3 regions of the Ruegeria sp. TM1040 genome follow, and region 3 is predicted to be linked to each of the others. Evidence: riboswitches for the same ligand, from Rfam matches in the RefSeq annotation. Region 3 holds a riboswitch; each other region holds the start of a gene.
The links. A riboswitch is a leader RNA that binds a small molecule or an ion and turns the genes downstream of it on or off. The one in region 3 is predicted to bind thiamine pyrophosphate.

Region 1 (9,735 bases), on a different replicon from region 3:
GTGATCTTCATCAACCATCTCCGAATGTATGTTGTTGAGCACCAGATCCGCCACGCCACGCGCCAACGCGGGCGCAAGAAGATACCCGTGCCGATAAAGCCCATTGGCATAGATCCGCCCCTTCAACCGGCGGATCCGTGGCAGGTTGTCGGGAAATGCAGGGCGCAGATCGACGCCGATCTCGAGGATCTCCGCCTCGCCAAAGCCCGGGTTCAGCGCATAGGCAGCGCTGAGCAACTCAAGCATCGAGCGCGCGGTAATCCGGGCGCGGTCTTCGCTCTCGATCATGGTTGCGCCGAGCATATAGAGGCCGTCTCCACGCGGCACAACGTAGAGAGGCATCCGCGGGTGCAGCAGTCGCACAGGTCGCGTCAGCGTCACATCCGGGCAGCGGATGACCAGCATTTCACCCTTAACACCGCGTAGATCCTTCAGGCAATCGCGCGCCTGCAAACCTCTGCAATCAATCACATTTTCAAGATTGTCCGGCGCGCACTCAGCATGAAACACCACGCCCTCTTGCATTAGCCTCTGATAGAGATCCGCAAGCGCCCGGCGCGGGTCCAGATGAGCCTCTTCTTCAAAAAAGAGGGCCTGCGAAAAGCCAACGAGATCGGGTTCCAGTTCCGTGATGTCGTGGTCGATCTGACGAAACCCTTCGGTGCGGCGAGCAAAGCGGCGCAGATCCGGAATGTCGCGCCGCCCGGCCACCACCAAAGTGCCGCGATGGGTGACTTGGGTTCTGTCCTGCCACCACTGGATTGCCTCTTGCCCCAGCCGCAAGACCGGCTCTTCGGCGTTTTCGTATTCGCACCAAGGGGCAAGCATGCCCCCTGCCCACCACGAGCACCCATGGGCGCCGGGCGGACCGGCGGGGTCAAAGACCTGCACCCTTGCGCCGCGCGCTACCAGTTCCGTGGCAACTGCGAGCCCAGCGACACCCGCTCCGATGACAGAATAGAGCATCATGCGGACCAGAAGGCGTGGAAGTGATGGACAGGGCCGTGACCATGACCCACGGCCAGCGCATCCGCTTGGGCAATTGCGCCTTGAAGGTACTCATGCGCCTCCTGCACGGCCTCTGGAAGCGTCAGGCCTTTGGAGAGGCCAGCGGCAATGGCAGAGGAAAGGGTGCAGCCGGTGCCATGGGTGTTTTTTGTGTGCTGGCGCTGCGCACGGAAACATGCGCGGACCTCGCCCCCCGAAACAAGAATATCTTCGCAGATCTCCCCTGCCCCATGGCCGCCTTTCATGAGTACAGCCTGTGCCCCCAGCTCGCAAAGTGCGAGACCTTGCGAGATCATCTCATCAGTCGACTGCGCAACCGGTTGATCCAACAGGCACGCCGCCTCGGGCAGGTTCGGGGTCAGAACAGTGGCGCCTGGCACAAGCTCCTTTCGAAGGCTGTCGACCGCATCCGCAGCAAGCAGCGCATCACCGGATTTGGCAATCATCACCGGATCAAGGACGATTTCCCCCGAAAATGCGCCGAGCGCCTCATGGACACAGCCGATTATGCCCGGGGTAGCGAGCATTCCAATCTTGATCGCGCGCACATCAAGATCGCTCAGAACAGCCTCAATCTGAGCCGAGATGACCTCTAGCGGGATTGAATGCACCGCCGTTACGGCGCGGGTGTTCTGGGCGGTGATGGCCGTAACCACGCTGGCACCGTAAACGCCAAGCGCGGACATGGCCTTGAGGTCCGCCTGAATACCGGCGCCGCCGCCACTGTCAGATCCTGCGATGGTCAATGCGATATGCGCCACTACAATGCTCCCATAAATAGGGGCACCGGCAAAGAGAGAGTCCGCACATCAGTAGACCGTTCCCTACGCCGGTATTGCCCGGATCAGGTTCGATGGGTTAGCGCATGCACGCCTCTCAGCCTCCAGGAGGCACCCCAACGGTTCGCTGTTCAGCTAGCAACTGTGTCGCGTGAAGTCAAACGCACCCGCTCTCATGGCGCGCGTTATGTGCAACGATCTCTTGTAACAAGATAGGCTCATGCGCCGCAGCGCAGCTGGTCGCCCTGCCCTGTGTCCGCAGCGCCCTGTTGCGCCCCCGCGGTCAGATTGGCCCAGGCCTCATATTGAGAAAGGAAGATCTTTCCGTTCATTTCGTCAATGAAATCAGATCTTTGAAGGCGATCCATCACGGGCCCTTTGACCTCGGAAAGGTGGAGACCAACGCCCATGTCCTTTAGGCGGTGATTGATGGCTTCGAGGCTCTCGAGCGCAGAATAGTCCACCATGTTCACCGCCGAAAACATAAGCACCACATGTTTGATCGCGCAGCCTTCGGTGACGCGTTTCTGGATCAGGTCCTCGAGAAATCGGGCGTTGACGAAGTAGAGACTTTCATCGACGCGCAGCGACACCAAACGGGGGTCCGTTTGGACGTTGTGACGATCGATGTTGCGAAAATGCTGGGTGCCGGGCACCAGCCCAACCTCCGCCACATGGGGGCGAGAGGTCTTGTAGAGGTGCAAGACCACAGAGAGGATGACGCCGGAAGCGACACCGATTTCGACACCGAGTCCCAGGGTCAAAAGAATGGTGGCCGCAACAGCGATGAAGTCGGCATGCGAATAGGTCCAGGTTTTTTTGAGGATCGACAGGTCGACGAGGCTCAGCACAGCCACGATGATGGTCGCCGCTAGTGTCGCGATCGGCAGGTAATAAACCAACGGGGTGAGGGCCACGGCGGCAAGGGCCAACCCGATGGCCGTGAAGGCCCCAGCAGCCGGCGTCTCGGCGCCAGCGTCAAAGTTCACAACCGACCGTGCAAAGCCGCCTGTCACCGGGTAGCCACCGGTAAAGGCGGCCCCTAAATTGGCCGCGCCGAGGCCGATCAACTCCTGATCCGGGTCAATGCGCTGGCGTCGCTTGGCGGCAAGAGTTTGCGCCACGGAAACAGACTCAACAAAACCGATGATGGAAATCAGGATCGCGGGCACCAGAAGCGCTCCGATCAGATCGGGAGCAAAGCCCGGCATCGTGAGCGGTGGTAAGCCTTGGGGTACTTCACCCACGATTTTGACGCCCTTCTCAGCAAGGTCAAATCCCCAGACAACCACAGTCGTGGTGACGACGGCCGCCACTGGCCCCGCCTTGTTCAGAATATCCGCCAAGAGCGGCGGCGTCCCCATGCCATGCAGTGTCTGCTTCAGGTGTTTGCGAGCCCAGAATAGAAAGCCTGTCGCGCTGGCTCCGATCAACAAGGTGATCCAGTTTACCTCGCCCAGACGCAGCGCGATCGAATAGAGCATCTCCGGCAAGGTATGACCTTCGGCACGAATGCCGAGGATATGTTTGATCTGGCTTGTCGCGATTAGAATACCCGATGCGGTGATAAAACCCGCTATGACCGGGTGGCTCAGAAAATTGGCAATGAAGCCAAGTTTGAGCACCCCCATCAGAACCAGAAAGCTCCCCGACAAGAAGGCCAGCGTGAGGGTCGCGACGACATACCCCGCCGTGCCCTGTTCGGCCACTTGCCCCACAGCAGATGCTGTCAACAGCGACACCACCGCAACCGGACCAACCGCAAGCGCCCGGCTGGTGCCAAAAACCGCATAGAGCAGGATAGGCGCGATGGAGGCATAGATCCCCGCTTCGGGCGGCAATCCCGCCAAAAGGGCATAGGCCAACGACTGCGGGATCAACATGATCGTTACGATCACCGCCGCTATGAGATCATTCGACAGGGCGGATTTGTCGTAGTCCCGGCCCCATACGAGGATGGGGAAATATTGGCGAAAGCTCGGCATTCTTATTGGGGTTCCTTATGCAGCCAATCGCGCCCGGGCAGGGCCCGCTACGCGATGGTGATGCGAAGATCAGAGACCATTCAGAGGCACCTTGAGCATAGGATGCCCGTCTTTGTCGGTGGGCACCTCGCCTGCCCGCATGTTGACCTGCAGGGATGGAATGATGAGCTTCGGCATATCAAGCTGCGCGTCCCGCTGGGTGCGGAATTTGACAAACTCCTCCTTCGAGATGCCGCCGCCAACGTGGATATTATGGGCCTTTTCGTCGCCCACCGAAGTCTCCCACGCGATGTCTCGCCCGTTCGGGCCATAGTCGTGGCACATGAACAGCCGCATCTCGTCCGGCAGCGCCAGCACCTTTTGGATGCTGTCATACAGGGTTCCAGCGTCACCGCCGGGGAAATCCGCGCGGGCAGAGCCGCCATCGGGCATAAACAACGTATCGCCGACAAAGGCTGCATTTCCCATCACATGTACCATACAGGCGGGCGTGTGACCGGGCGTATACATCGCAAAAGCCTGCATCGAGCCGATCATATAGGTGTCGCCGTCCTCCAGCAGTCGGTCGAACTGGGAGCCATCGCGCTGAAACTCCGTGCCTTCATTGAAGATCTTGCCGAAAGTGTCCTGCACCACCATGATCTTGGCACCGATTGCGATCTTACCGCCCAGCTTCTCTTGGATGTAGGGCGCGGCCGAGAGGTGATCCGCATGAACATGGGTCTCGATGATCCACTCCAGCTGTAGCCCCTGCGACGTGATGTGATCGATCAATGCATCGGCATGCTCATAGGTGATCCGCCCCGCCGCATAGTCGATGTCCATCACGCTGTCGATGATGGCGCAGGCGGACGACGCGGGATCCTTTACGATATAGCTGATCGTGTTTGTGGCCTCGTCAAAGAAAGCCTGAACCTCGGGTTTGACGTCCATATTCACAGGGTAATGGGCCATAGAATCCGCTCCGGATAGCATGTGGATTAAGAGGTGACGTTACTGGGCAAGTTTGAAAGAAGACGGCGCAGAAAAAAACCGCCAATGACTGCGAGGAGGAACAGCGCGACCTCCCAGCGGCCGGTGCCCAGGGCCGGGATCGCCGCACCAGGACAAAAGCCGGCGATGCCCCAGCCAACCCCAAAGAGCGCCGCACCCCCCACCAGTTTTGAGTCGATCAAGGTCGAAGAAGGGATCTGAAAGCGCCCCTCAAAAAGCGGTGCCTGCCGGCGCCAGACCAACCGGTAGCCGATAAATGTGATGGTGAGCGCGCCGCCCATCACAAAGGCAAGACTTGGATCCCACCCCCCTGCAATATCAAAGAAATTCAGAACTTTGGCGGGATTCATCATCCCAGAGAGCGCGATCCCGACGCCAAAGACAAGGCCGGTCAGAACAGTATAGATAAATCGCATCTTGTTAGCCTCCAAAAACGTGACGGATCAGGAATACGGTTATGGCCGCGGTTGCCATGAAGGTGGGGACCGCTACGATAGAGCGCAGCGAAAGCCGCGAGAGGCCGCAAACGCCATGCCCGGATGTACAGCCAGAGCCAAGGCTTGCGCCGAAGCCAACAATCACGCCGCCAATGACGATCATGGCGGGACTTGAGGGAACCGAAATGGCAGGCATCACGCCGGTGGCGAAATAAATCGCTCCGGGCGCGAGCAGCATGCCGAGTATGAGCGCGACGCGCCAAGACAGTTCTTCTCGCGAGGTCACAAAGACTGTGCCCGACAGAATTCCTGTTGCCCCCAAGATGCGGCCCAGTCCGAGCATCAGCAGAACGGCAGCCAAGCCAATCAAGGTCCCGCCCCCAAATGACAACACAGGCGTAAAGTCAGTTTGCATTTTTATCTCCGACAGGTTTTGAGACCAAAGATGGTGTAGAAGGGACAGACCCGCGTCATCGCCACCACCAGCATTACCACAGCAACCGCGATTGCGCCGTATCGCACGATAGCGCTTTGAAAGAGCGCAAGGTCGCTCATCAGCGCAAGATACAAGAGTCCCAGCGCCAGTGCCGCGCGCAAGATCCGGTCAAGTGTTCCGACATTCATCGCCATGCCATTCTCCAATTAGATCGTTGACCAAAATCTAACCGGTTGGCGCGTCAGCTTCAGTGATATTGTCACCCAAGCGGTTTTTTGTGGCTGCAGCCTCAGACGCTCTCGGCCATGGCGCGCAATGCGACGCGGTTCAATATGGTGATGCGCCCTCGAGATTGGCTGATCATTTCCCGCTTTTGAAAGTCGTGCAGCACCCGCGAGATTACCTCGCGCGCGGTTCCCAATTCGCTGGCAATCTGCTGGTGCGTCGCCGCGATTTCACTATCTGCGCCCGCGAGTGTCAGGAGTCGGTCGGCAAGGCGCACATCAATGCGCCCAAAGGCCACATCATCCACCACCCGCAGCAGATCAATGAGTCGGCGTGAATAGGCTGCAAACACAAAGGAGCGAAATGCGGGTTCCTCGGCCACCAATTGGTCAAAAGTAGACTTCGGGAGCTGAATGACGGTCACATCGGTTTCGGCAATGCCCTCGGCGTTATAGGCCTCCTCAGCGAGCATGCAGGCGGTTGTAAGGACACAGCTTTCACCCGCATCCACACGGTAGAGCACGATGTCGCGGCCATTGTCCGAGCTTTGCGAGACCCTGATGGTCCCTTTGAGCAGAAACAGCAGACTGTCCGGCAGGTTGGCCGGACCAAAGACTTCCTGCCCTTTCTTGTAGGTCTGCGCATGGCTCACCTGTTCGAGGCGGGTACGGGTGGCATCGGGCAAGGCCCGGGTGCCCTGAAAATGCGCGGTCCAATCTGCGATCTGCATAACCGTGTTCTATCCTTGGGTGAACAATTGATAGCCGGGATGAGCCACGGCGCACAGACTGGAAATCGGCGCAGCACCGATCCAGGTTGTGCGCTCCATCACAAACAACGCGTCGCCGTCATGGCTTTGCAGGACGTCCTGATCGCTCGGGGTGGCTTTGCGGGCATAGAGACGCAGATCGCAGCGGCTGTAGGGACGATTGCGCACCAGCCATTCATTGGCGTTCTCCCGTGTCAGGTCCACGTCGGCGATTTCGGGAACTGTCTCTAGGCAGATCCAGCGATCTTCAAAGATATAGGGACGATTGTCCGCCAGATGCAGCGCCTCGACCCGCAACATGTTGCGGGGTTCAGAGAGATCAAAGTTTGCCATGATCGCAGGCGGGGTTGGCTGGACCGACTTGCGTAGCAAACGGTGCCGATACTGGCTCCCCCGTCGCTCCACTTCGAGCCGGGTGATCGGAATGTCCAAGGTCGCCCGCGTGACCGGATCCCGCCGGACGGTGGTGCCACCGCGGCGCTTGCGCTCGACCACCCCGCTCTGCGCCAGATCGCGCATTGCCCGATGAACCGTTGAGCGCGCGCAGCCAAATTGCAGGGCGAATTCCTCGTCGCGCGGCAGCTTGTCTCCCGGCCCATAGGTCGAGTTCAAGATCATGCTGCGAATACTGTCCCGGATCTCCATCCAGGAATGTCGTCGCTTCTCCACCATCTACCACCCTCAAGGTCAACCGCCACCCATTGCCTGATAATTGTGCAAGCCCCTGCTTGTCCAGATTGCCTTGGTCAAAGGGTGCGAGGAAGATTGACAACAATATGTACCTACATATTAAAGTAAAGCACCTACAAAACAAAACCGAGTCTGCATCCGGCGCGCGCCAGATCGCAGACCTACCGACAGAGGACTGGACACATGCAAAGACGCGCGTTTCTCAAGACTGGTGCCATGGGCGCAGCCGCCACAGCCTTGGCGAGCCCAGCGATTGCCCAAGGAAAGATGCAATGGAAGCTGGTCACAGCCTGGCCCAAGAACCTGCCGGGGCCGGGTGTCGCCGCACAGATGCTCGCAAACCGCATCACAACGCTGTCGGGTGGACGTATTGAGGTCAAACTCTTTGCTGCAGGCGAGCTTGTGCCGGGACGCGGCGTCTTTGATGCGGTCTCCGAAGGCACGGCAGAGCTCTATCATGCGGTTCCGGCCTACTGGGGGTCCAAATCCAAGGGCATTTTGCTTTTTGGCTCGCAGCCCTTTGGCCTGCGCGCAGACGAGCAGTTTGGCTGGCTCTACCATGGTGGCGGTCAGGCGCTCTATGACGAGATGTATGGCCGCTTTGGCATCAAGCCTTTCCTCTGCGGTAACTCCGGCCCGCAATGGGGCGGCTGGTTCAAAACCGAGATCAATTCCGCCGAAGACCTGAAGGGGTTGAAGTTCCGCACCACGGGCCTTGCATCCGAAATGGCGTCGAAACTTGGCATGGCAGCCGAAGCCACAAGCGGACCGGCCATGTTCCAAGGCCTGCAAACGGGTGCATTGGACGCAGGCGAGTTCATCGGCCCCTGGACCGACAGCGCGCTTGGCTATTACCAGGTCGCCAAGAACTACTACTGGCCCGGCGTGGGTGAACCCTCTTCTGCCGAGGAATGCGGGGTAAACGCTGACGTCTTTGCCGAACTGCCGGATGATCTCAAACAGGTTGTCTCGCTGGCCTGCGAAAGCCTCTACAATCCGGTCTGGACGGAATACACCACCAAGCACGCACTGGCGCTGAAGAAAATGGTCGAAGAGGACGGCGTTCAGGTCAAGATGTTCCCGTCCGACGTGATCGAGGCCATGGGCACCGCAGCAGCAGAAGTCATCTCTGAGCTGCGCGAAGACGAAGACGAACTTGTGCGCCGTATCACCGAGAGCTTTATCAGCTATCGCGACAGTGTGGGCGGCTACATGACCTATGCCGACAACGGCCAGATGAACGCCCGCGCCTCGGTTATGGGCTACTGATACCGACACCAATCTGCCGGCGCTCATAATAACCGAGCGCCGGCTTTTTCTTGAAAGAGGGGGCAGGATGATACGGGTTGCCGATGCTTTGGATGGCATCAATCGCGGGCTTGCGCATGTGATCCGCTGGTTGGCGCTGCTGATGGTTCTGGTTCAATTCGCCATCGTCGTGGGGCGATATGTCTTTGGTGTGAACTCTATCGCGGCACAGGAGAGCGTGCTCTATATGCACTCTGCGCTTTTTATGCTGGCGGCGGGTTACACGCTGCTCGTGGACCAACATGTGCGTGTGGACGTGTTTTTCGCAGGCCTGAGCCCGGCCGGGCAACGCCGCGTCGATGTCTTTGGGCACCTGTTCCTGCTGATGCCGTCCATGACCGCCCTTCTCTATTGGTCCTGGCCGTCGGTGCGCAATTCCTGGTCGATCCTTGAAGGACCGCTCGCAGTAGGCGGCATCGAAGCGGTTTTTCTGCTGAAATCCCTGATCCCCGCGTTTTGCGTGCTGGTCATGCTTCAATCGCTCTCCCTACTGATCCGCCTGCTCTTTGAAAGTGATCGCCGATGACTTCCTCCCTCGACCTGATCATGTTTGCCGCCTTGATGGCGGCCATCCTCATGGGATTTCCGGTCGCCTTCTCGATTGCGGGCATCGCTGTGTTTTTTGCCTATCTGGGCTGGATGCTGGGGGTGATGGATATTTCGCTCCTTGGCGCCTTTGGCCAGCGGGTGTTTGGACTTCTGAGCAATGAGGTGCTGATCGCCATTCCGCTGTTTGTGCTGATGGGTGCAATCCTCGAAAAGAGCCGTATCGCAGAAGAGCTTCTGGACACGATGGGGCGTCTTTTTGGGCAGCTCAAAGGCGGTCTCGGAATTTCCGTTGTATTGGTTGGAGCGCTTCTGGCGGCGTCCACCGGCATTGTGGGCGCAACCGTTGTCGCAATGGGCATGATCGCGCTGCCGGCGATGCTGCGGGCTGGTTATGACCCAAGAGTCGCCTCGGGCATCGTCTGCACGGCGGGCACGCTGGGACAGATCATTCCACCCTCGACGCTGCTGATCATCCTCGCCGATGTTATGTCCAACGCCTATCAACAGGTCCAATACGAACAGGGAAAGTTCGCTGTCGAAGCCTTGTCAGTGGGCC
Region 2 (9,735 bases), 830 kb from region 3:
GCCGTGCATGTTGGCACGCTTGCTGCGGTGGTCCTGTTTTTCTGGCGGGATGTGCGCGCTGGGCTCATCGGCCTGCCGCGCGCGCTGATTGGTCGGCTCGACACCAAAGGTGCGCGACTTGCGCTCGGCTTGATCGTGGCGACCATTCCCACAGTGATTTTTGGCACTTTCCTGTATTTCACGGGTCTCAGCGAGTCCCTGCGCTCTGTCGCGGTCATTGGCTGGACGATGCTGGTTTTTGGCGTCGTGCTTTATATAGCCGACCAACGCGGCCCTATCGATAAGTCCGCTTCGGATTGGGGGGTGCGCGACGCAGTGATTATGGGTTTGTGGCAGATGCTGGCCTTGATCCCAGGCACGTCCCGGTCAGGCATCACCATCACAGGCGCGCGCAGCCTCGGGTACAATCGAGAGGACGGCGCTCGGATTGCAATGTTGATGTCGATCCCGACGATTATCGCCTCAGGCGTGCTGCTCGGCACCGAGGTTGCACTGGACGCCGATGTTGATTTGATGCGGGACATGGGGATTGCTGCGCTGCTGGCGATGGCCTCCGCCCTTGCTGCGCTTGCGTTGATGATGCGCCTTCTCAGGTCCGTGAGCTTCACACCCTATGTGATCTATCGCGTGGCGCTCGGTATGGTGCTGTTGTTCATCGCCTATGGCTAAAACAAAAAAGGCGCGACCTGGGTCGCACCTTTCAAATCACCAGGACCAGTGATCCGCGTCAGATGTCTCCGCGCAGGTTACCGGCCGATTTCATCAATTCGTCGTACTGACCGGATGGGCGGAACTTCCACAGATAGTCGGGTAGAACGGACCCCATGGTAACCGGTTCGATCCCGAGGTCTGCCAGACCTTTGGCGCCTTCACTGACCACATTGTCGTTTTGCAGGTTCTTTAGTTGGTCGCGCGTCAGCAGGCCGTTTGTAAACAGGCCAAAGGTCACCGCCTGCGCCATATCGAACCCAAAAGCCATGAGGCGGGCGACAAAATTCGGTAGCGACACAACGAGACGGCGGCGATGGATCACATCAAGCATTTGCGACATCAACTCTGTAAAGCTTTTGACCTCGGGGCCACCAAGCTCATAGGTTCCTGCAGCAGCCTGCCCAGTCAGACCCGCAACAGCAGCTTTCGCGACGTCATCGACATAGACCGGCTGAAACCGTGTCGTCCCTCCTGCGATGGGCAGAACGGGGCCAAAGCGCGTCATGCTCGCAAAGCGATTAAAGAACTGGTCTTCGGGGCCAAAGATGATCGAGGGACGCAGGATCATTGCAGAGGGAAAAGCTTCAAGCACCGCAGCTTCCCCTTCGGCCTTGGTGCGGGCATACGCGCTGTCGCCATCAGCATCTGCACCAATCGCAGAAACATGAACAAGACGTTCAACACCTGTATCAGCCGCGATCCGCGCGATGCGACCAGCCCCTTCGGACTGCACCGCAGAGAACGTGTTTTTGCCGACTTCGTTCAGAACACCCACGCAATTTACCACCGCATCTGCGCCTGCCATAACAGCAGCGACAGAAGCGTCATCGCGGATGTTGCAGAAAACCGGCTCAACCTGCCCCGGCACACCATAGGGTTTGACGTGCATTGCCTCATTCGGGCGACGAACGGCCACGCGCACGCGCCAGCCTTCTTTTGCCATGCGGCGCGCGATATAGCGACCGACAAACCCTGAACCGCCATAAATGGTGACCAGTTTGGACATGACTTGGCTCCTCTCGCGTAGCTGTTGTCCCGATTTACCGCTCCGGCCCCCGTCAAACAAGGTCAAACAAAGGTCAAAACGACGCTGTTTGTCGGAACCGCAGGGCGCTGGGCTTTGTTGCCCTATGATTTTGCAAAAATGTCAAAATTCCGTTTGACGCTCCCCAAGACTCGGCTTATACGCCGCTCTCACGACATCTGTGCCCAGATGGCGGAATTGGTAGACGCGCTAGCTTCAGGTGCTAGTGTCCGTATGGACGTGGAGGTTCGAGTCCTCTTCTGGGCACCAAAATTCCCTCTCAATATAGCTTAAGCAATTGATTGCAGACGCTTTGCAAGCATCCTGCGAGTTCGATCTTGCTTCGTGTTTTTGCACGTTCGGAGGTGCATTTTCCGCTTGCCGCTCCAGCGTTTCCGGCTTATACGCCACTCCCACGACATCTGTGCCCAGATGGCGGAATTGGTAGACGCGCTAGCTTCAGGTGCTAGTGTCCGTATGGACGTGGAGGTTCGAGTCCTCTTCTGGGCACCAAAATTCCCCAAAGCATCCCATGTTCAGCCAATGGCATCTGTGTCGTGAATGGATCGACCGCATTTGGCGCGGCGCCAATTGCATCGAGAGCCGTATTCTGAAGTCGGGCAGGCACATGAAACTGCCAAGTGCGTAAAAACGCGCTCACAACACCCCCCGTGTGCCACTCCGCTAGCTATCTCTGTGGGTCCGCTCTATGTGCGGCGGCTGTTCGCGAGAGCCCGCAGAACGCGCGCTCTTGATTGGTTCAGTCGGGCGCGCCGATCACGCCCTGATTCTCGCCAATCTGCCCGCGGTGCAACAGGATGTGATCGAGAATCACAAAGGCCATCATGGCCTCTGCCACGGGCACTGCGCGGATACCGACACAGGGATCATGGCGGCCCTTGGTGATGACTTCGGCAGCCGTCCCGTCTTTGCGAATCGACTGGCGCGGGGTCAAAATGGACGAGGTCGGCTTCACGGCGAAACGGATCACCACATCTTGGCCCGTTGAGATTCCTCCCAAGATACCACCCGCGTGATTCGACGAGTAGACAGGCGCACCGTCATTGCCCATGAAGATCTCATCCGCGTTCTCGGAGCCCTTCAACAACGCAGCATTCATGCCTTCGCCGATTTCGACGGCTTTGACAGCGTTGATCGACATCATTGCCGCTGCGAGATCGGTGTCGAGCTTGCCGTAGATTGGCGCTCCGATGCCTGCGGGTACGCCGCGCGCGACCACTTCGACAACAGCGCCAACCGAGTCGTGCTGCTTGCGAAGGGCCTGCAGATAGTCTTCCCAGTCCTGAACAGCGGCGGCATCGGGAATCCAGAAGTCGTTCTGATCGATGGCAGACCAGTCAAACCGCGCGCGGTCGATTTCCATTTCCCCCATGCGGGTCATATAGCCCTTGATCTCGATCCCCGGGGCCAAGGACTTGAGGGCTTCGCGCGCTACGCCACCTGCTGCCACCCGCGCTGCGGTTTCGCGTGCAGAGGATCGTCCACCACCGCGATAGTCGCGGTTGCCGTATTTCTGAAAGTAAGTAATGTCCGCATGTCCTGGGCGGAATGTCTGGGCGATCTCGCCATAATCCCGTGAGCGCTGGTCGGTGTTTTCAATCATCAATTGAATCGGCGTGCCGGTCGATTTTCCCTCAAACACACCAGAGAGGATTCTCACCGCGTCAGGCTCATTGCGCTGGGTGGTGTTCTTGTTCTGACCGGGGCGGCGCTTGTCGAGCCAGTGTTGAAGCATCTCTTCCGAGACTGCGACATTTGGCGGGCAGCCATCAACCGTAGCGCCCAAAGCGGGCCCATGGCTTTCACCCCAGGTGGTGACTCGAAAAAGGTGGCCAAAAGAATTCATGGACATGCGCGCGGATCTCCTTTGATTTGATCCTTTAGCGAGAAAGCCTGCCCGGGAAAAGAGACCCGCGTCGCAACAGGTCAGATAAGCGCAAAAACCAGCACAGATTTGATGCTGCAGGGCTTGGTTCTTGAAGGTTTCCGCAGATGTCTAACATCGGCAGTGTGGCATCGCCCCCCTTCTGTCCCTTTGGGTCGCACCCCGGCGATCCTCCCAGTTAAAAGAATAACGTCCACTGGCCTTCTGCGAACCTCAAATATCCCGGAGCGCGAGGCAGAGCCTCGCATGCCAGCCCCTTGCAAAGCCTACCTTGCGCTTCTAGTGTCGCCCCACCTCGGGGTGCGCGAGCGGTCGTGCTGAGATGCCTATGGGCGAACCCGCTGAACCTGAACCGGATTATACCGGCGTAGGGAAGGTTTGGTATGACAAGGTGTCTACACCGCGCTCTCCTCCTTGCCTGACGCCGCATATTGGAGGACGACATGAAATCCCTCATCTTTGCGAGCGCCACTTGTTTAGCTACTGCAGTTGCCGCTGCGGATACGCCGGAATTGGTGGTCTATACTTACGACAGCTTTGTCTCGGAATGGGGACCCGGACCGGCCGTCGAAGAGGCTTTTGAAGCGGTCTGCGGATGCGATCTGAAATTCGTCGGCGCGGGCGATGGCGCTGCGCTGCTCGCGCGGATCAAACTGGAAGGCGCTCGGTCTGACGCGGATGTGGTCTTAGGGCTCGACACCAACCTTACCGCGGCAGCCAAGGAAACCGGATTGTTTGCGCCAGTGTCGGTTGAGGCCGATTACGCACTGCCAATCACCTGGAGCGACACGCATTTTGCCCCCTATGACTGGGGATATTTTGCATTTGTTCACAACGCAGATGTTCCGGCACCTTCGAACTTTGAAGCCTTGGCTGACAGTGATCTGAAAATCGTGATCCAGGATCCAAGGTCCTCGACGCCGGGACTGGGGCTCTTGATGTGGGTAAAGGCCGCATATGGGGAGGACGCGCCTGCCCTCTGGGAAGGTCTCAGCGACAATATCGTCACCGTCACCAAAGGCTGGTCCGAAGCATACGGACTGTTCCTCGAAGGCGAGGCAGATATGGTGCTCTCCTACACCACGTCGCCCGCCTATCATCTGATCGCCGAAGAGGACGACAGCAAGTCGGCTGCACTATTCGATGAAGGTCACTACATGCAGGTCGAGGTCGCGGGCAAGCTCGCGGCGAGCGATGAGAGCGCATTGGCGGATCAGTTCCTCGAGTTCATGGTCTCTGATGCCTTCCAGTCGATCATCCCAACCACAAACTGGATGTACCCCGCCGTCACGCCTGATTCAGGCTTGCCACAGGGGTTTGAAACCCTGATCAGCCCGGAGAAATCACTGCTTCTGCCCGAGGACGAAGCCGCTGCGCTGCGCGCCGAGGCGTTGGAAGAATGGCGCGCAGCGCTCAGCCGATAAGCTTGCCCGTCGTCGCGACCTGGCCCGGAACCTGCGCTGCTCTTGGTGTGTTGCTCTTGGTTCTGGGCACACTTGTCGCGGTCGCCTGGCATGCTGACGGGGGCGCTAGGTTTGCCGCAGCCGATTGGGCCGCGCTTCGCTTCACGCTCGTCCAAGCAAGCCTGTCTGCGCTGCTGAGTGTCGGGCTTGCCGTGCCTGTGGCGCGTGCCTTGGCGCGGCGGCGCTTTTGGGGGCGGCGTGCACTCATTACCTTGCTCGGCGCGCCATTCATCCTGCCCGTGATTGTTGCCATTCTCGGATTGCTCTCTGTCTTTGGGCGGTCTGGTTGGGTGAGTGACATCCTCAGCCTCATCGGCGTGCCGCCCTTGCAGATCTACGGGCTGCACGGGGTAGTGATTGCCCATGTGTTCTTTAACTTGCCACTGGCGACCCGTCTGATCCTTCAGGGCTGGCAAGAAATCCCGGCCGAACGCTTTCGTTTGGCGGCACAGTTGAACGCGGGGCCGCGCGCAATATGGTTCTTGATCGAATTGCCGATGCTGCGACAGGTCCTGCCGGGTGCTGCGGCGGTGATTTTCGCCATCTGCCTTTCCAGCTTTGCGGTTGCCTTGACCCTGGGGGGCGGGCCTCGCGCCACCACGCTGGAACTCGCGATCTACCAGGCCTTTCATTTTGACTTTGATCTTGGGCGGGCGGCGATGCTTGCGACTGTGCAGCTTGGTCTGACCATTGTGGCAGCACTTCTAGCGCTTCGGGCCTCCACCACCGAGGGGCTGGGGGCTGGACTTGATCGTGCGGTGATGCGTTGGGACGGCAAAGGCGCATTCACGCGCTGTCTGGATGGTGTCTGGATTTTCGCTGCTGCTCTGTTCCTGCTGTTGCCATTGCTGTCGGTGGTGATGGCAGGGCTCCCGGGGCTTTGGACGCTGCCGCGTTCGGTCTGGAGCGCGGCATTGGTCTCTTTGCAGGTTGCAACCCTGAGTACGGTGCTGTTGTTGATTGTTGCGCTGCCGCTCTCGGCGAGCATCGCGCTTGGACGCAAGCGCTTGGGCGAGGTCGCGGGGATCCTTGGGCTCGCCGCGTCGCCATTGGTGATTGGGACTGGATTGTTTGTCATGGTCTATCCCTTTGTGGATCCGCGCCTCTTGGCTCTACCGGTGACGGCCCTCGTGAACATGGTAATGGCCTTGCCCTTTGCGCTGCGCATCCTCGTGCCACGCCTGCGGCAGGTGCTTTGGCAGAATGGCCGGCTTGCCTTGGCGCTGGATATGCGCGCGGGTACGGTCTGGAGGATTGTTCTGCTGCCGCGCTGCCGCGCGCAGATCGGATTCGCGACCGGGCTTACTGCTGCGCTTTCGCTTGGCGATCTTGGTGTAATCGCACTTTTTGCTGATCCAGAAGTCGCCACCCTGCCGCTCCAGGTCTACCGGCTGATGGGGGCCTACCGGATGGAGGCGGCGCAGGCAGCGGCGCTCCTGTTGTTTGTGTTGTCGATAGGTGCATTCTGGGCGCTGGACCGGGGAGGGCGTTTTCATGCTGAGGCTTGAAGATCTCGATATTCGCAAAGGCAGCTTTTGTCTGTCGGGCACGGCGTCGATAGGCGCGGCCGACTCCGTGGCGGTTATCGGGCCTTCGGGTGCCGGGAAATCCACCCTGCTCGAGGCGATTGCGGGGTTTCAACCGTTGCACGCGGGTCAGGTCCTCTGGCGTGGCGAGGATCTCACTGCGCACAGGCCGGGACAACGCCCGGTGGCGATGCTCTTTCAGGATGGCAATCTATTTCCACACCTGACCGTGCGCCAGAATGCCGGGCTTGGGATTGATCCCAATCGGAAGCTCAGGCCGAAGGAGAGGCAGACTGTGGAGGAGGCCATTGCGCGTGTGGGGCTGGGCGGCCTGGAGGAGCGCAAGCCAGCAGAGCTTTCGGGAGGGCAGCAAAGCCGTGCGGCGCTGGCCCGGGTGTTGGTGCAAAGACGCGATATTTTGCTTCTGGACGAGCCGTTTGCGGCACTGGGGCCGGCGCTCAAGGCCGAGATGCTCGATCTCGTCAAGGAAATCACCTCTGAAAACGGTGTCACCTTGTTGATGGTGAGTCATGATCCAGATGATGCGCGCCGCATTGCCGATCAGGTGATCCTGATAGCCGAAGGTCAATTGTATCCTCCTGCGCCGACGCATGCCTTGTTGGACAACCCGCCGCCAGCGCTTCGGGGATACCTCGGAGCCTGATTTCGTGACGAGGGATTGCGTCGAAATGCCAGCCGCTCTGTGCGGTTTTTGCGATCACCCATTTCCCAAACGGGCATCTACCCGCTAGAGTTGCGCCAACTTGGGAGACCTCATGAGATGAAGCTTTTTTATTCGCCCGCTTCCCCCTTTGTTCGCAAAGTGGTTCTGGTTCTGCACGAGACAGAGCAGTTGGATGACGTGGAACTGCAGCTTGTTGCCACCACGGTGACAGAACCGGATTCGGCCCTTGCTGCCAGCAATCCGCTGGCAAAAATCCCAGCTCTGGCCCGCGAAGGCGGCCCCACCCTTTATGACAGTCGGGTTATTTGCGAATTTTTGGACTCCCGCGCAGGGAGCACGCTGTACCGTGGCGGTTGGGACATAAAGGTTCTGGAGGCGACAGCCGACGGGATCATGGATGCTGCGGTCTCCATGTCTTACGAAAAGCGCCTGCGCCCAGCTGAAAAACAATGGGATGCTTGGCTCGAGGGACAGACTCGCAAGGTGCTTGGCGGTTGCAGTGCTGTAGAGACGCGCTGGATGCCTTTGTTGTCCGGCCCAATAAATATTGGCCAATTGGCTGTTGCTGCGGCCCTGGACTATGTGGATTTTAGGCACCCTGATCTGAACTGGCGCGCCGCTGCGCCCGAGTTGGCCGCATGGTTCAAAACCTTTGAAACGCGCCCCGCCATGGTGGCCACGAATCCGCGCCAAAGTTGAGTATCGGAGTTCACTTCGTTTTAAAGGAAGCTAACGCAGATAGGTACTAAAGGCGCAGCAGTGCAACAGTTCTGCGACAGAATGCATCATTCAAGCGGGCCTGCGCTGCTTTGACCGCTAGACGAACCCGGTTTGCATCGCTAGACACGCGGCTGAGTCACCGCGTTTATTGCGGTGTAAGCGCATGTTTGCCCTAAACGGGCGCTGAAACTTGGAGAAAACTCGTGTCCCACGCAGAAGACCACGAAGGAACCCGGAGAGATTTCCTCTACTACGCCACCGCTGGCGCAGGGGCAGTCACCGCGGGTGCCGCCGTTTGGCCACTGGTCAACCAGATGAATCCCTCGGCTGACGTTCAGGCCCTGTCCTCCATCCTTGTGGACATTTCAGGCGTCGACGTCGGCACGCAGATCTCTGTTATGTTCCTTGGTAAGCCGGTGTTCATTCGCCGCCGCACACAGGAAGAAATTGACGAAGCACGCGCTGTCGAGATGGCAGAGCTGATCGACGCCTCTTCGGAGAACCCCAACAAGCCGGGGACCGATGCTTCGGATGAAAACCGTACTCTTGATGAGAATGGTGAATGGCTGGTGATGATGGGTGTCTGTACCCACCTCGGCTGTGTTCCGCTCGGCGACGGTGCCGGCGAATTCAACGGCTGGTTCTGCCCGTGCCACGGCTCGCACTACGATACCGCAGGTCGTATCCGCAAAGGCCCCGCACCGCAGAACCTTCACATCCCGGTGGCTGAGTTCACCGACGAAAACACCATCAAGCTGGGATAAGGAGGGGCGCACGCAATGTCTGGTATTCCGCACGACCATTACGAGCCAAAGACGGGCGCAGAGAAGTGGCTGCACAGCCGCCTGCCGATCGTTGGCCTCGTTTATGACACCATCATGATCCCCACCCCGAAGAACCTGAACTGGTGGTGGATCTGGGGTATCGTCCTCGCTTTCTGTTTGGCGCTGCAGATCGTGACCGGCATCATGCTGGTGATGCACTACACGCCGCACGCCGATCTGGCGTTTGCCTCTGTCGAGCACATCATGCGCAACGTGAACGGCGGCTACATGCTGCGGTATCTGCACATGAATGGTGCATCGCTGTTCTTTGTTGCCGTCTACATTCACATCTTCCGCGGCCTGTTTTATGGGTCCTACAAGGCCCCGCGTGAAATCACGTGGATCGTGGGCATGCTGATCTATCTGATGATGATGGGCACCGCCTTCATGGGCTACGTTCTGCCTTGGGGTCAGATGTCCTTCTGGGGTGCAACCGTGATCACCGGCCTCTTTGGCGCGATCCCGTTCATCGGCGAGCCGATCCAGACCTGGCTTCTGGGCGGACCCTCGGTGGGCAATGCGACCCTGAACCGCTTCTTCTCGCTGCACTACCTTCTGCCCTTTGTGATTGCGGCCCTCGTGATCGTTCACATCTGGGCCTTCCACACCACGGGCAACAACAACCCGACCGGTGTTGATGTGCGTCGCGGTTCCAAGGAAGAAGCCAAGAAAGACACCCTGCCGTTCTGGCCCTACTTCGTGATCAAGGATTTCCTCGGCCTTGCGGTTGTGCTGGTTATCTTCTGGGCGATTGTCGGCTTCATGCCGAACTATCTTGGTCACCCGGACAACTACATCGAGGCCAACCCGCTGGTGACACCTGCGCATATCGTTCCGGAATGGTACTTCCTGCCGTTCTACGCGATCCTGCGTGCC
Region 3 (9,735 bases):
ACAGAGCGAGGTGAACTCCGGCGCGGTGAAGCGCACGTTATAGGCCACATCTGCCTGCGGGTTTGCCACCCGTTCCAGCTCGGCCTCTTCGGGGCTGGCAGGGATGCGGGTCTCACCGCCCAGTTGTTTGAGGTTTTGGTAAATATCTTCAGACATTGAACTCTCCATCACATCAGACGCCACGTTTGTTGCCCCAGATGAGGACATGCAGTTGCGGCAGAATACGAGGCGCAAACCACCGCTCGCCCATGGCCCGTTCCGTGAGCCAGCGCAGGCGCTCCGCCTGTGCATTGAGATCCACAGGGGTTTCGGGGTCGACCTCGGGGTTGCCGGGCTGCAGATACAGCGGCAGGTCACTGTGGCGGCGGTGAACCTCCCGCGCCCAGAGATAGTCGGCCTCATCAAAGATCACGATCTTCATCACCTGCTGGCGCGCCCCTGCGCCGATTTTGCGACAGGCAATAAAGGCGCCCCAATCCACGTCTTCCCCACTGGAGGGCGGTTTGGGCGAAAGCACCAGCGTCTCAAGATCGGAGAACCACGGTCGCGGGATCGAGCCTTGGGTTTCGCAGGCAAACCGATAGCCCGCCGCCTTTCCCCGCGCGATGAGCGGGCCGAAGTCCTGGATTGCCGGGTTGCCGCCCGAGAGCGACACGGTCAGGGGCTGGTCTCCCGAGAGGCGGCGCACCTCCTGCCAGACGGCTTCGGTCTCCATCGCGGCCCAGCTGTGGCGGTGCGCGCTGTCCACCGCATGCAGGCTGTCGCACCAGCTGCAGCGATAATCGCAGCCGCCCGCGCGCACAAAGACCGTGGGTTCGCCAATCAAGGCCCCCTCGCCCTGAATCGTCGGGCCAAAAATCTCTGCGATCCTGAGGGTCATGGCCGGTACTCCGCCCAGGTCTTTGGGGTCTCGCTCACGAGGACCGCGCTGGTTTCGGGCCAGCGCGCGGCGCACCACTCGTAGAAATGGCGTGCCATGTTTTCCGCCGTGGACGGGCTGTCCATCACATCATTGAGATGCCGGTGGTCGAAGTGATCGTCGATATAGGTCTTGAGCGGTTTGAGATCATGATAATCGCGCACAAAACCATCCGCGTTGAGGCTCTCGGCGGCCAGCTCCACCACCACGATATAGTTGTGCCCATGCAGGCGCGCGCATTGGTGATCCAAAGGCAGATGTGACAACTGGTGCGAGGCGGAGAAGTGAAACTCCTTGCGAATGCGAAACATCACTCTGCCTCCCGCCCGGCAATGGCCGCGCTCCAATAGTCTGGGTCGGCATAGACCGTGGGGTCCGCAACCTCCGCCAGATGGAAAGCCTCGCGCCGCTCCACGCAGGTGCCACAACGGCCGCAGTGGATGTCACCGCCCTTGTAGCAGGACCATGTTTCAGCAAAGGGCGTGTTGTGAGCGGCGCCGGCACGCACGATGTCGGCCTTGCTCTGCTCGACAAAGGGCGTGTGCAGGCGCACATCGGCATAACCGTCCAGCGCCGCGCGCTGCATCGTTTCAAAGGCGCGGGTGAAGCCGGGTCGACAATCGGGATAGATGAAGTGATCCCCGCCATGCACGGCGGTGGCCACGGCCTCATCCCCTTGCGCCGCCGCGACGCCAAAGCCAATCGCAAGCATGATCGCATTGCGGTTGGGCACCACGGTGATCCGCATGGTGTCCTCGGCGTAATGCCCATCGGGGACGTCGATGTCGTCGGTGAGCGCCGACCCGGAGAGCGCGCCACCGATGCTGCGCATGTCGATCAGGTGAAACGGCACGCCCAGCCGCGTGGCAGCGGCGCGGGCAAAGTCAAGTTCCTTGCGATGGCGTTGACCATAGTCAAAGGAAACCAGACGGGTAAGTTGGTATTTCTGGGAGGTGATATGCGCCAGCGACACGGAATCGAGTCCGCCAGAGCAGATGACAAGTGTTTTCATATCTGGGGCCCTTGTTTTGATGTCCGGGTAGGCTGCGACCGGATGGCGGGCCTTATTTCAGAAACCGCGGAATTTGCAAGAGCCCTCTCTCTGGGCGCTTTGAGCACACGAAATGACGCCCCCGCCAACGCGCGCAAAAAGTGGAGCGCTGGCACAGTTTCATGCGTGATCATGAGGGAGGTAGAATTGGGCGATTGGGGCAGGATAATGCGCGCGTCTTCCTATGGCGGCACGCAGGCGCACCCTCTCCCGTTCCCGATATATACCGAGGTAATTCAATGAATTAGTGATATACAAAGGGAGGAGATGGTGGGCGACCCTGGAATCGAACCAGGCGTGCGTCTCCGCGAGGGAGTTACAGTCCCCTGCCACACCTTGCGGCCTGTCGCCCACTGTCAGAAGCTTGTTGCACCTGACGTGGAGGCGTGATTACTAGCGCACCAAACGGGCGTCAACCGGAAAAACGCAACTTTTTTCCGCTGCCTTGCATTTTGTTTTCCGGAGCATGCCATGAACAAGAAATCCAACAAGAAACCCGCTTGGGTCGTGGAGAAGGAAAAGGCCAAAAAGGCGGCGGCATCCGAGACCGTCTGGCTCTTTGGTCTGCATGCGGTGCGGGATGCGCTTTTGAACCCCAAACGTGAGAAGCTACGCCTTGTGGTGACGCTCAATGCGCAGAACAAACTGGAGGATGCCATTGCGACCTCTGGCATCACGCCCGAGGTGGTGGACCCGCGCAAATTCTCGGTACCGATTGATCCGGGCTCTGTACATCAGGGCGCTGCACTCGAGGTCAAGCCTCTGAACTGGGGCGGGCTTGAGGACAATTGTATCGGGGCCGAAGTGCCGCGCGTGATCCTTCTGGACCGGGTAACTGATCCGCACAATGTCGGCGCGATCCTGCGCTCTGCAGAGGTGCTGGGTGCATCGGCGGTGATCGGCACCCGGCATCACTCCGCACCGGAAACCGGTGCGCTCGCCAAGACGGCATCGGGCGCGCTTGAACGTCAGCCCTATCTCAGAATGCGCAATCTCTCCGATACCATCGTGGCACTGCAGCAGATGGGGTATCTGGTGCTTGGCCTTGATGGCGAGGCAGAAGAGACCATCGAGGAGGCGGTCGCCGGGCGCACCAAAGAGCCGATCGCGCTGGTCCTGGGCGCCGAAGGTCCCGGTCTGCGACAAAAAACCAAGGAAACCGTGGACAAGCTTGTCAAAATCGATGCCGCGCGCGGTTTTGGCTCCTTGAATGTTTCAAATGCCGCTGCACTCTCCCTATATGCATCTTTGAAGGGTTAGGACGCAGAGGAGGCTCCCATCGCACATCACAGTATTCCCGGAGGCAAGCTGATTGTCTGTTGTTATTGTGGCGTGCAATCCGCCTTTGTGCCGGACGCCACACTTCATGCGCTGGTGTGCGGCACCTGCGGCGCCCCCCTCAAGGCGCAAAAGCAACGCCCGCTGAGCGATCACAAGGGCGCAAAGCTGCCCAACGCCTCGACCCTTCAGCCCCATGGCAGAGATGACAAAGCGGCAAAGGTCAAAAAACCCAAGCCCGTCAAAACGGGCAAACCGGGAAAGTCGGGAAAATCGGGCGACTGGAGCACGCTTGCGCATGAACTGGCATCAGCCAAGCTGATGAAGAAGCGTAAGAAGAAAAAGAAATCCTCGTGGAAGATGGTCTTTGACGTGATCGAGGACATCTTTGACTGAGACTGCTGGCGGGATGCGCCGATTTACTGTGTCTTCACGGTAGCAGTCGCTTCTGTCGCTGCTCACAACATGTTCAAATTCTCGTATGTTCTCTTTTCTCGGGGCGCGGCCTTGGGCATTGTTGGCGCATCTCATCGCGCAGAAACCTGACCCCGGACGGAGACCCTTGGACGTGCCGACACACCCTCTGACACTTGCCCTGCGCTCTGCGAGTCTGGCCGTCGGGCTGGCGCTGATGGTGGCACTTGTGCCCGTGTCCAAGGCTGCGGCGGGACCGATTTATATTGCGGTTCAGGATGGCTATGCGATGGGGGGCTATGATCCGGTGTCCTTCCACGAGGCGGAGGCCCCTTTGCGCGGTCACCAAGATCATGCCTTGATGTGGAAAGGGGCGGTGTGGCTGTTCCACTCCGCGCAGAACCGGTCCCGGTTCGAAGCCGATCCGCGGGCCTTTGCGCCAAGGTTCGGCGGGCATTGCGCCTATGGGCTCTCACGCGGGCACGCCTCGGTCGGCGATCCGGAGACCTGGGAGATCGTGGATGGGCAGCTGTTTCTTTTCAATTCTGCGCGCGGGCGCAGCCTGTGGCAAGAAGACAGGCAACAGATGCTCAAAGCTGCGCAGGCGTCCTGGCCGGAGGCGCTGCGCGCCCAATGAGCGCTGAGGCCTGACCCGCGCAAGCAATGCGGCGCGTATCGTGACCCCTACAACCTGGCCGCGAGGTTGAGGCCGATTCGTCAAGGCGCAACCCGGCGGTCGTGATCACAAAATCGCGAGATCCCTTTAACCCGGCGGGCTGAGCCCCACCTAGTATCACAGACTATGGCGCTGGAACCGCCGTAGATCTTTTTCACTGTCCCTCGTTCCACACCTTGCGCCCGAAGCCATTCGGGCGCTTTTTTCTTGTCGAGGCATTGGTGCCAAATCCGTGAGCCCCTTTCAGAAGGGCTTGCATGGCAATCGCAGGCGACCCAGAGTGGCGGCATGTATTCGGATACGCTTCTCAAAGACGTTCTTCGTCGCACGCACAGCATCGCCGTGGTTGGGGTTTCAACCAACCCGGTGCGCCCCAGTTACTATGTCGCCAGATACCTGTCCCTCAAGGGGTATCGGGTCATCCCCGTCAATCCGGGCCACGCGGGCAAGGAGCTCTTTGGCGAGACGATCCGCGCCACCCTGTCAGACATTGATGCCCCCGTCGACATGGTCGACATCTTCCGCCGTCCCGAAGCGGTGCCGGAGATTGTGGACGAGGCGCTGGCGGTGTTTCCCGCGCTCCAGACGATCTGGATGCAGATCGGGGTGGAACACGCAGAGGCCGCCGCAAAAGCCGAGGCGCGCGGCCTCACCGTGATCCAGAACCGATGCCCAAAAATCGAGTATCAGCGCCTCTTTGGTGAACTGCGTCAGGGTGGTTTTGCCACCGGGATCATTTCATCGAAACTGTGACCACTGGCGGAACGCGCCGGGGCGCTGCCCCGGACCCCGAGATATTTTTGAAAAGCTGAAGCGGGCCGGAGGGATCAGGCAGGATGCGCAATCGCGCGTTCGACCCATGCTACGAGGGCATCGAGATCCGGGCTGGCTTCTTCACAGAGCCCTTCGGCGAAATTCTGGAAGGCCTCGACATTCATCCTGTTCACGCCACAGACGACCGGCACCCCCATCGCCAGCGCTTCGGCAATGATCGGGCGCATGCCGCGGCCATCGGCCTCATGTTTGCCAAATTTGTTGACCAGCAGTACCTGCGGCGCAGGCGAGAGAGAGAGGGAGCTGGTGACCAGACCGACCGCGCGTTCGAGTGCGTCGGGATTGAGACGGCAGCCGCGCGCGCCCTCGCCCAGCGACTGCGAGATGCGGATGGTTTCACCTTCTGGCAGCACCCGCACATCCATATCGCAGAGTTTATTGTCGTAGCATTCCGTGTTGGTCTGCACGATGCCGGCAGTCCGGATCCCCTTGCTGGCCAGTTGCTCGGCCAAGGCCGTGAGAAGCCGGTCGGTGGCGCCACGTTCTGTTGTCATCACATAGGTCAGCTGCATGGGCGCAAGCGATGTGGGGTCATCCGACATGGGGGTAGCAGACATGGGGTATCCTTTGTGTCTTTTGCCGGCAACCGTAGCGCGGTTGGCTTGCGCCGACCAGAGGGCTGTTGTCGCAGCCCGACCTGCGCAGGGATGGCGCGGCGCATCGCGCAAGAGCTGTGCCAAAAGGCGTGCGGGCGAGACACCAGCATGACAACTTTCCTGTAATACACTGATTTTAATCACTATGCCTAGACGCACTCACACCCATAGCGCGAGTTCATCTTAGCACACTCGCCGGGAATCGCTTGACGCTTTTTGGGGGCTGCTCTACCCCTTGCAGCACGCAGGGGAGTCCCAACCCAAGGGGACTGAGAGGCGGACGGGGAGTGATCCCGGTGACGCGACCCTTTGAACCTGACCCAGTTGATACTGGCGGAGGAAGCTAGGACAGTCGCGCACCGCCCCCGTTCAGGGCGCGTTCGCGCTGATCTGAGACGGCAGGATCTGAACACCCTGCCCCGTTTTCCTGAGGCCCGGCTCAATTGGTGTTTTTGAGAATGGACTCGAGGAGCACCAAGATGAACACCCCAACCCGACACCCGACCCCCAACGTCACAACGGGCGCCCTGCCCGCCTCCCGTAAGATCTATGTGGCAGGCGAGATGCATGAAGGCATCCGCGTGCCGATGCGCGAAATCGCCACCCACCCGACTGCGGGCGAGGCGCCGCTACCGGTTTATGACAGCTCCGGCCCCTATACCGACCCCGATGTGTCAACCGACATCCGCGAGGGATTGGCCCCGTTGCGCGCGGCGTGGATCAAGGCCCGCTGCGATGTTGAGGCCTATAGTGGCCGCGATGTGACCGCTGCAGACAATGGCTTTGTCGAAGGCGATCGGCTGGTGCCTGAGTTTCCTGTAAAACCGGCGCCCCTGCGCGGGAGGCAGCGGGCCGCTCCGACTCAGCTGGCCTATGCGCGCGCAGGAATCATTACGCCCGAGATGGAATTCGTGGCGATCCGAGAAAACCAATTACGCGATCTGTCGCCCTGTCATTGTGCGCGCGACGGGGAGGATTTTGGCGCCAATATCCCCGACTACGTGACGCCAGAGTTTGTCCGCGCTGAAATCGCCGCAGGGCGCGCCATCATCCCCGCCAATATCAACCACCCGGAGCTGGAGCCGATGATCATCGGCCGCAATTTCAAGGTGAAGATCAACGCCAATATGGGCACCTCTTCGGTGACCTCCTCGATGGAGGAGGAAGTGGACAAGCTGGTCTGGGCGATCCGCTGGGGCGCAGATACGGTGATGGATCTCTCGACGGGCCGCAACATCCACAACACCCGCGAATGGATCATCCGCAACAGCCCGGTGCCCATCGGCACCGTGCCGATCTATCAGGCGCTGGAGAAGGTGAACGGCATCGCCGAGGATCTGACATGGGAGGTGTTTCGCGACACGCTGATCGAGCAGGCGGAACAGGGCGTCGATTACTTTACCATTCATGCGGGCGTCCGGCTGCATATGGTGCCGATGACCGTGGAACGCGTGACGGGGATCGTGTCGCGCGGTGGGTCGATCATGGCGAAATGGTGCCTGCATCACCATCGCGAGAGCTTCCTCTATGAGCACTTCGAGGAGATCTGCGACATCTGTCGGCAGTATGACGTGAGCTTCTCGCTGGGTGATGGCTTGCGTCCCGGGTCGATTGCCGATGCCAATGACGCCGCGCAATTTGCCGAGCTGGAAACGCTGGGCGAGCTCACAAAAATCGCCTGGGCCAAGGACTGTCAGGTGATGATCGAGGGGCCGGGCCATGTGGCGATGCACAAGATCAAGGAGAACATGGACAAGCAGCTGGAGTGCTGCCACGAGGCGCCGTTTTACACGCTCGGCCCGCTCACCACGGATATTGCGCCGGGGTACGATCACATCACCTCCGGGATTGGCGCGGCGATGATCGGCTGGTTTGGCTGCGCGATGCTGTGTTACGTGACGCCCAAGGAACATCTGGGCCTGCCGGACCGCGATGACGTTAAAACCGGGGTGATCACCTACAAGATCGCCGCCCATGCCGCTGATCTGGCCAAGGGTCTGCCCGGCGCGCAGCGGCGCGATGATGCGCTGAGCCGCGCGCGGTTTGAATTCCGCTGGGAGGATCAGTTCAACCTCTCGCTCGACCCGGAGACCGCGCAGAGCTTCCACGACGAGACCCTGCCCAAGGAGGCCCACAAGGTCGCGCATTTCTGTTCCATGTGCGGGCCAAAGTTCTGCTCCATGCGGATCAGCCACGACATCCGCGCCGAAGCCCAGAAAGAAGGGTTTGAGGCGATGGCGGCAAAATTCCGCGAAGGCGGTGAACTCTATGTACCACTGAAGGACACCGCACCAGAAGAGGCCTGAGCGCAGCCGTGGCCACCCGCTGCGCTGCCTGTGCGCCTCTTTAGGCGCGCGGGCAGCGCCCGGCCCAACGGGAGGTCGGGTCCCACCTTGAAAAGGTGGGGCATGACTGACGGGCGGGAGCCTCCCCGCCGTAGCCTACCCAAATCAGGCCCGGATCAGCGCCTGATCAGAGCGGCTTGCCGTCGAACTGCTGCAAGGTGACGCCCGCATCTTCGAGCTGGCGGCGTACCGCGCGCGCGATCTCCAGCGCCTCGGGCGTATCGCCGTGCAGGCAGATGGTGTCGATGCGCGCCGGGATACGGCTGCCGTCCTCGGCCAGAATTGCCCCGTCCTGCACCATCTGAGCCACCCGCGCGCCAGCACGCTCGGCATCATGGATCACCGCGCCCGGCAAGGACCGATCCACCAGCGAGGCATCGGCGTTATAAGCCCGGTCAGCAAAGATCTCGCAGGCGACATTGCAGCCCAGCGCCTCGGCTGCGGCCTGCTGCTGAGTGCCTGCCATCACCATGATGATGATCTCCGGCGCGACCCGCAGAGCAGCCTCATAACAGGCGCGCGCCATGTCATGATCGGCTGCGGCCATATTGGCCATGGCCCCGTGCAGTTTCAGATGACGCACCTTGCCCCCGGCGGCCTCTGCCATCGCCTGGGCGGCGCCCACCTGGTACTGTACCAGATTGCCGAGGCTCTCATGCGGCAAGTGCAGCTTACGCCGGCCAAAGCCCTGAAGATCGGGAAAGCCCGGATGCGCGCCAATGCCGACGCCGCGCGCCACCGCATCGGCCATGGTCTGCGCCATGACGTCCCAGTCGCCCGCATGTACACCGCAGGCCACATTGGCCGAGGTCACAACGTCCAGCACCTCGGCATCGCGTCCCATCACCCACGGGCCAAAGCTCTCGCCCATGTCGGCATTCAGATCTACGGTAGATGTCATGGCCCATGGCCCTCCTTCGTTCGTTTGCGTCCGCAGCGCGCTCAGAGCGCCTCATCAAGATCGCGCCCGGCGGTCACGCCGCTCACCAGTTGATAGGACAGAAGATCCCGCATTCGGGCCGGATCACGCACAAGCGGCGTCAGCCGGGAGGGCAGACGCTCGCGCTCGGCGCGGGCCCGCCGTTCAATCTCGACCGCTTCCTCAAGTGTCACCTGTTCAAAGCGAAACGCCGCTCCTGCCTGTGCCTGTGCCACGCGCGGCATATCGCAAGGCAGAACAGAGCCGATGCGGGGATAGCCGCCGGTGGTCTGGCATTCGCTCATCAAAACATAGGGCGTGCCATCGCCGGTGACCTGAATGTCACCGGGTGCGATCACCTCGGAAAGAACGCTCAAGCCCCCCTCAAGCGCAAACCCCTGCCCCTCCGGCAAGAGCCGCACCCCCATGCGATTGGCGCGGCTGTCACGGTGAAAGCGTACCTCTTGAAAGCGGGCCACCTCTGCCGCGCCAAAAAGGCTGGTTTGCAGGCTTGGCACCATGCGCAGCGTGCCGCCGTCCAGGCGCGGCTCGGGGGTCAGGGTCATATTGACTGCACCCCCTGCATCGTCACCAAGGGGCAGCTCCGCCCCATCCCGGAGACGTGCGCCAAGCCCCGAGGCGAGATGCGCACTGCGCGCGCCAAGCTGCAGCGCGTTTGCGATGCCGCCGCCCACATGAAGGT

Region 1: it holds a riboswitch for thiamine pyrophosphate, as region 3 does, so the genes downstream of both, thiD (bifunctional hydroxymethylpyrimidine kinase/phosphomethylpyrimidine kinase) here and thiC (phosphomethylpyrimidine synthase ThiC) in region 3, are expected to answer to the same signal.
Region 2: it holds a riboswitch for thiamine pyrophosphate, as region 3 does, so the genes downstream of both, thiB (thiamine ABC transporter substrate binding subunit) here and thiC (phosphomethylpyrimidine synthase ThiC) in region 3, are expected to answer to the same signal.

The regions. Positions count from the first base shown of each region.
Region 1 covers NC_008043.1:696,983-706,717, reverse strand. The annotation lists gene TM1040_RS03725 (FAD-dependent oxidoreductase) at 1-969, opposite strand, end outside; gene thiS (sulfur carrier protein ThiS) at 1-11, opposite strand, end outside; gene thiD (bifunctional hydroxymethylpyrimidine kinase/phosphomethylpyrimidine kinase) at 966-1,769, opposite strand; TPP riboswitch at 1,813-1,916, opposite strand; gene TM1040_RS03715 (SulP family inorganic anion transporter) at 2,006-3,772, opposite strand; gene TM1040_RS03710 (MBL fold metallo-hydrolase) at 3,842-4,726, opposite strand; gene TM1040_RS03705 (DUF6691 family protein) at 4,753-5,181, opposite strand; gene TM1040_RS03700 (YeeE/YedE family protein) at 5,186-5,617, opposite strand; gene TM1040_RS03695 (YgaP-like transmembrane domain) at 5,620-5,832, opposite strand; gene TM1040_RS03690 (Crp/Fnr family transcriptional regulator) at 5,928-6,593, opposite strand; gene TM1040_RS03685 (GntR family transcriptional regulator) at 6,603-7,304, opposite strand; gene TM1040_RS03680 (TRAP transporter substrate-binding protein) at 7,506-8,591, shown strand; gene TM1040_RS03675 (TRAP transporter small permease subunit) at 8,659-9,156, shown strand; gene TM1040_RS03670 (TRAP transporter large permease) at 9,153-9,735, shown strand, end outside.
Region 2 covers NC_008044.1:2,976,924-2,986,658, reverse strand. The annotation lists gene TM1040_RS18560 (undecaprenyl-diphosphate phosphatase) at 1-669, shown strand, start outside; gene TM1040_RS18555 (complex I NDUFA9 subunit family protein) at 728-1,717, opposite strand; tRNA gene TM1040_RS18550 (tRNA-Leu) at 1,919-2,005, shown strand; tRNA gene TM1040_RS18545 (tRNA-Leu) at 2,162-2,248, shown strand; gene aroC (chorismate synthase) at 2,496-3,608, opposite strand; TPP riboswitch at 3,928-4,032, shown strand; gene thiB (thiamine ABC transporter substrate binding subunit) at 4,085-5,065, shown strand; gene TM1040_RS18530 (thiamine/thiamine pyrophosphate ABC transporter permease ThiP) at 5,041-6,612, shown strand; gene TM1040_RS18525 (thiamine ABC transporter ATP-binding protein) at 6,599-7,294, shown strand; gene TM1040_RS18520 (glutathione S-transferase) at 7,412-8,014, shown strand; gene petA (ubiquinol-cytochrome c reductase iron-sulfur subunit) at 8,239-8,799, shown strand; gene petB (cytochrome b) at 8,815-9,735, shown strand, end outside.
Region 3 covers NC_008044.1:2,150,711-2,160,445, forward strand. The annotation lists gene queF (preQ(1) synthase) at 1-156, opposite strand, end outside; gene queE (7-carboxy-7-deazaguanine synthase QueE) at 173-880, opposite strand; gene queD (6-carboxytetrahydropterin synthase QueD) at 877-1,230, opposite strand; gene queC (7-cyano-7-deazaguanine synthase QueC) at 1,230-1,931, opposite strand; tRNA gene TM1040_RS20375 (tRNA-Tyr) at 2,239-2,322, opposite strand; gene rlmB (23S rRNA (guanosine(2251)-2'-O)-methyltransferase RlmB) at 2,442-3,230, shown strand; gene TM1040_RS14660 (hypothetical protein) at 3,303-3,644, shown strand; gene TM1040_RS14665 (YHS domain-containing (seleno)protein) at 3,817-4,299, shown strand; gene TM1040_RS14670 (CoA-binding protein) at 4,627-5,091, shown strand; gene TM1040_RS14675 (DUF2478 domain-containing protein) at 5,166-5,684, opposite strand; TPP riboswitch at 6,005-6,127, shown strand; gene thiC (phosphomethylpyrimidine synthase ThiC) at 6,248-8,074, shown strand; gene TM1040_RS14685 (LamB/YcsF family protein) at 8,241-9,014, opposite strand; gene TM1040_RS14690 (biotin-dependent carboxyltransferase family protein) at 9,056-9,735, opposite strand, start outside.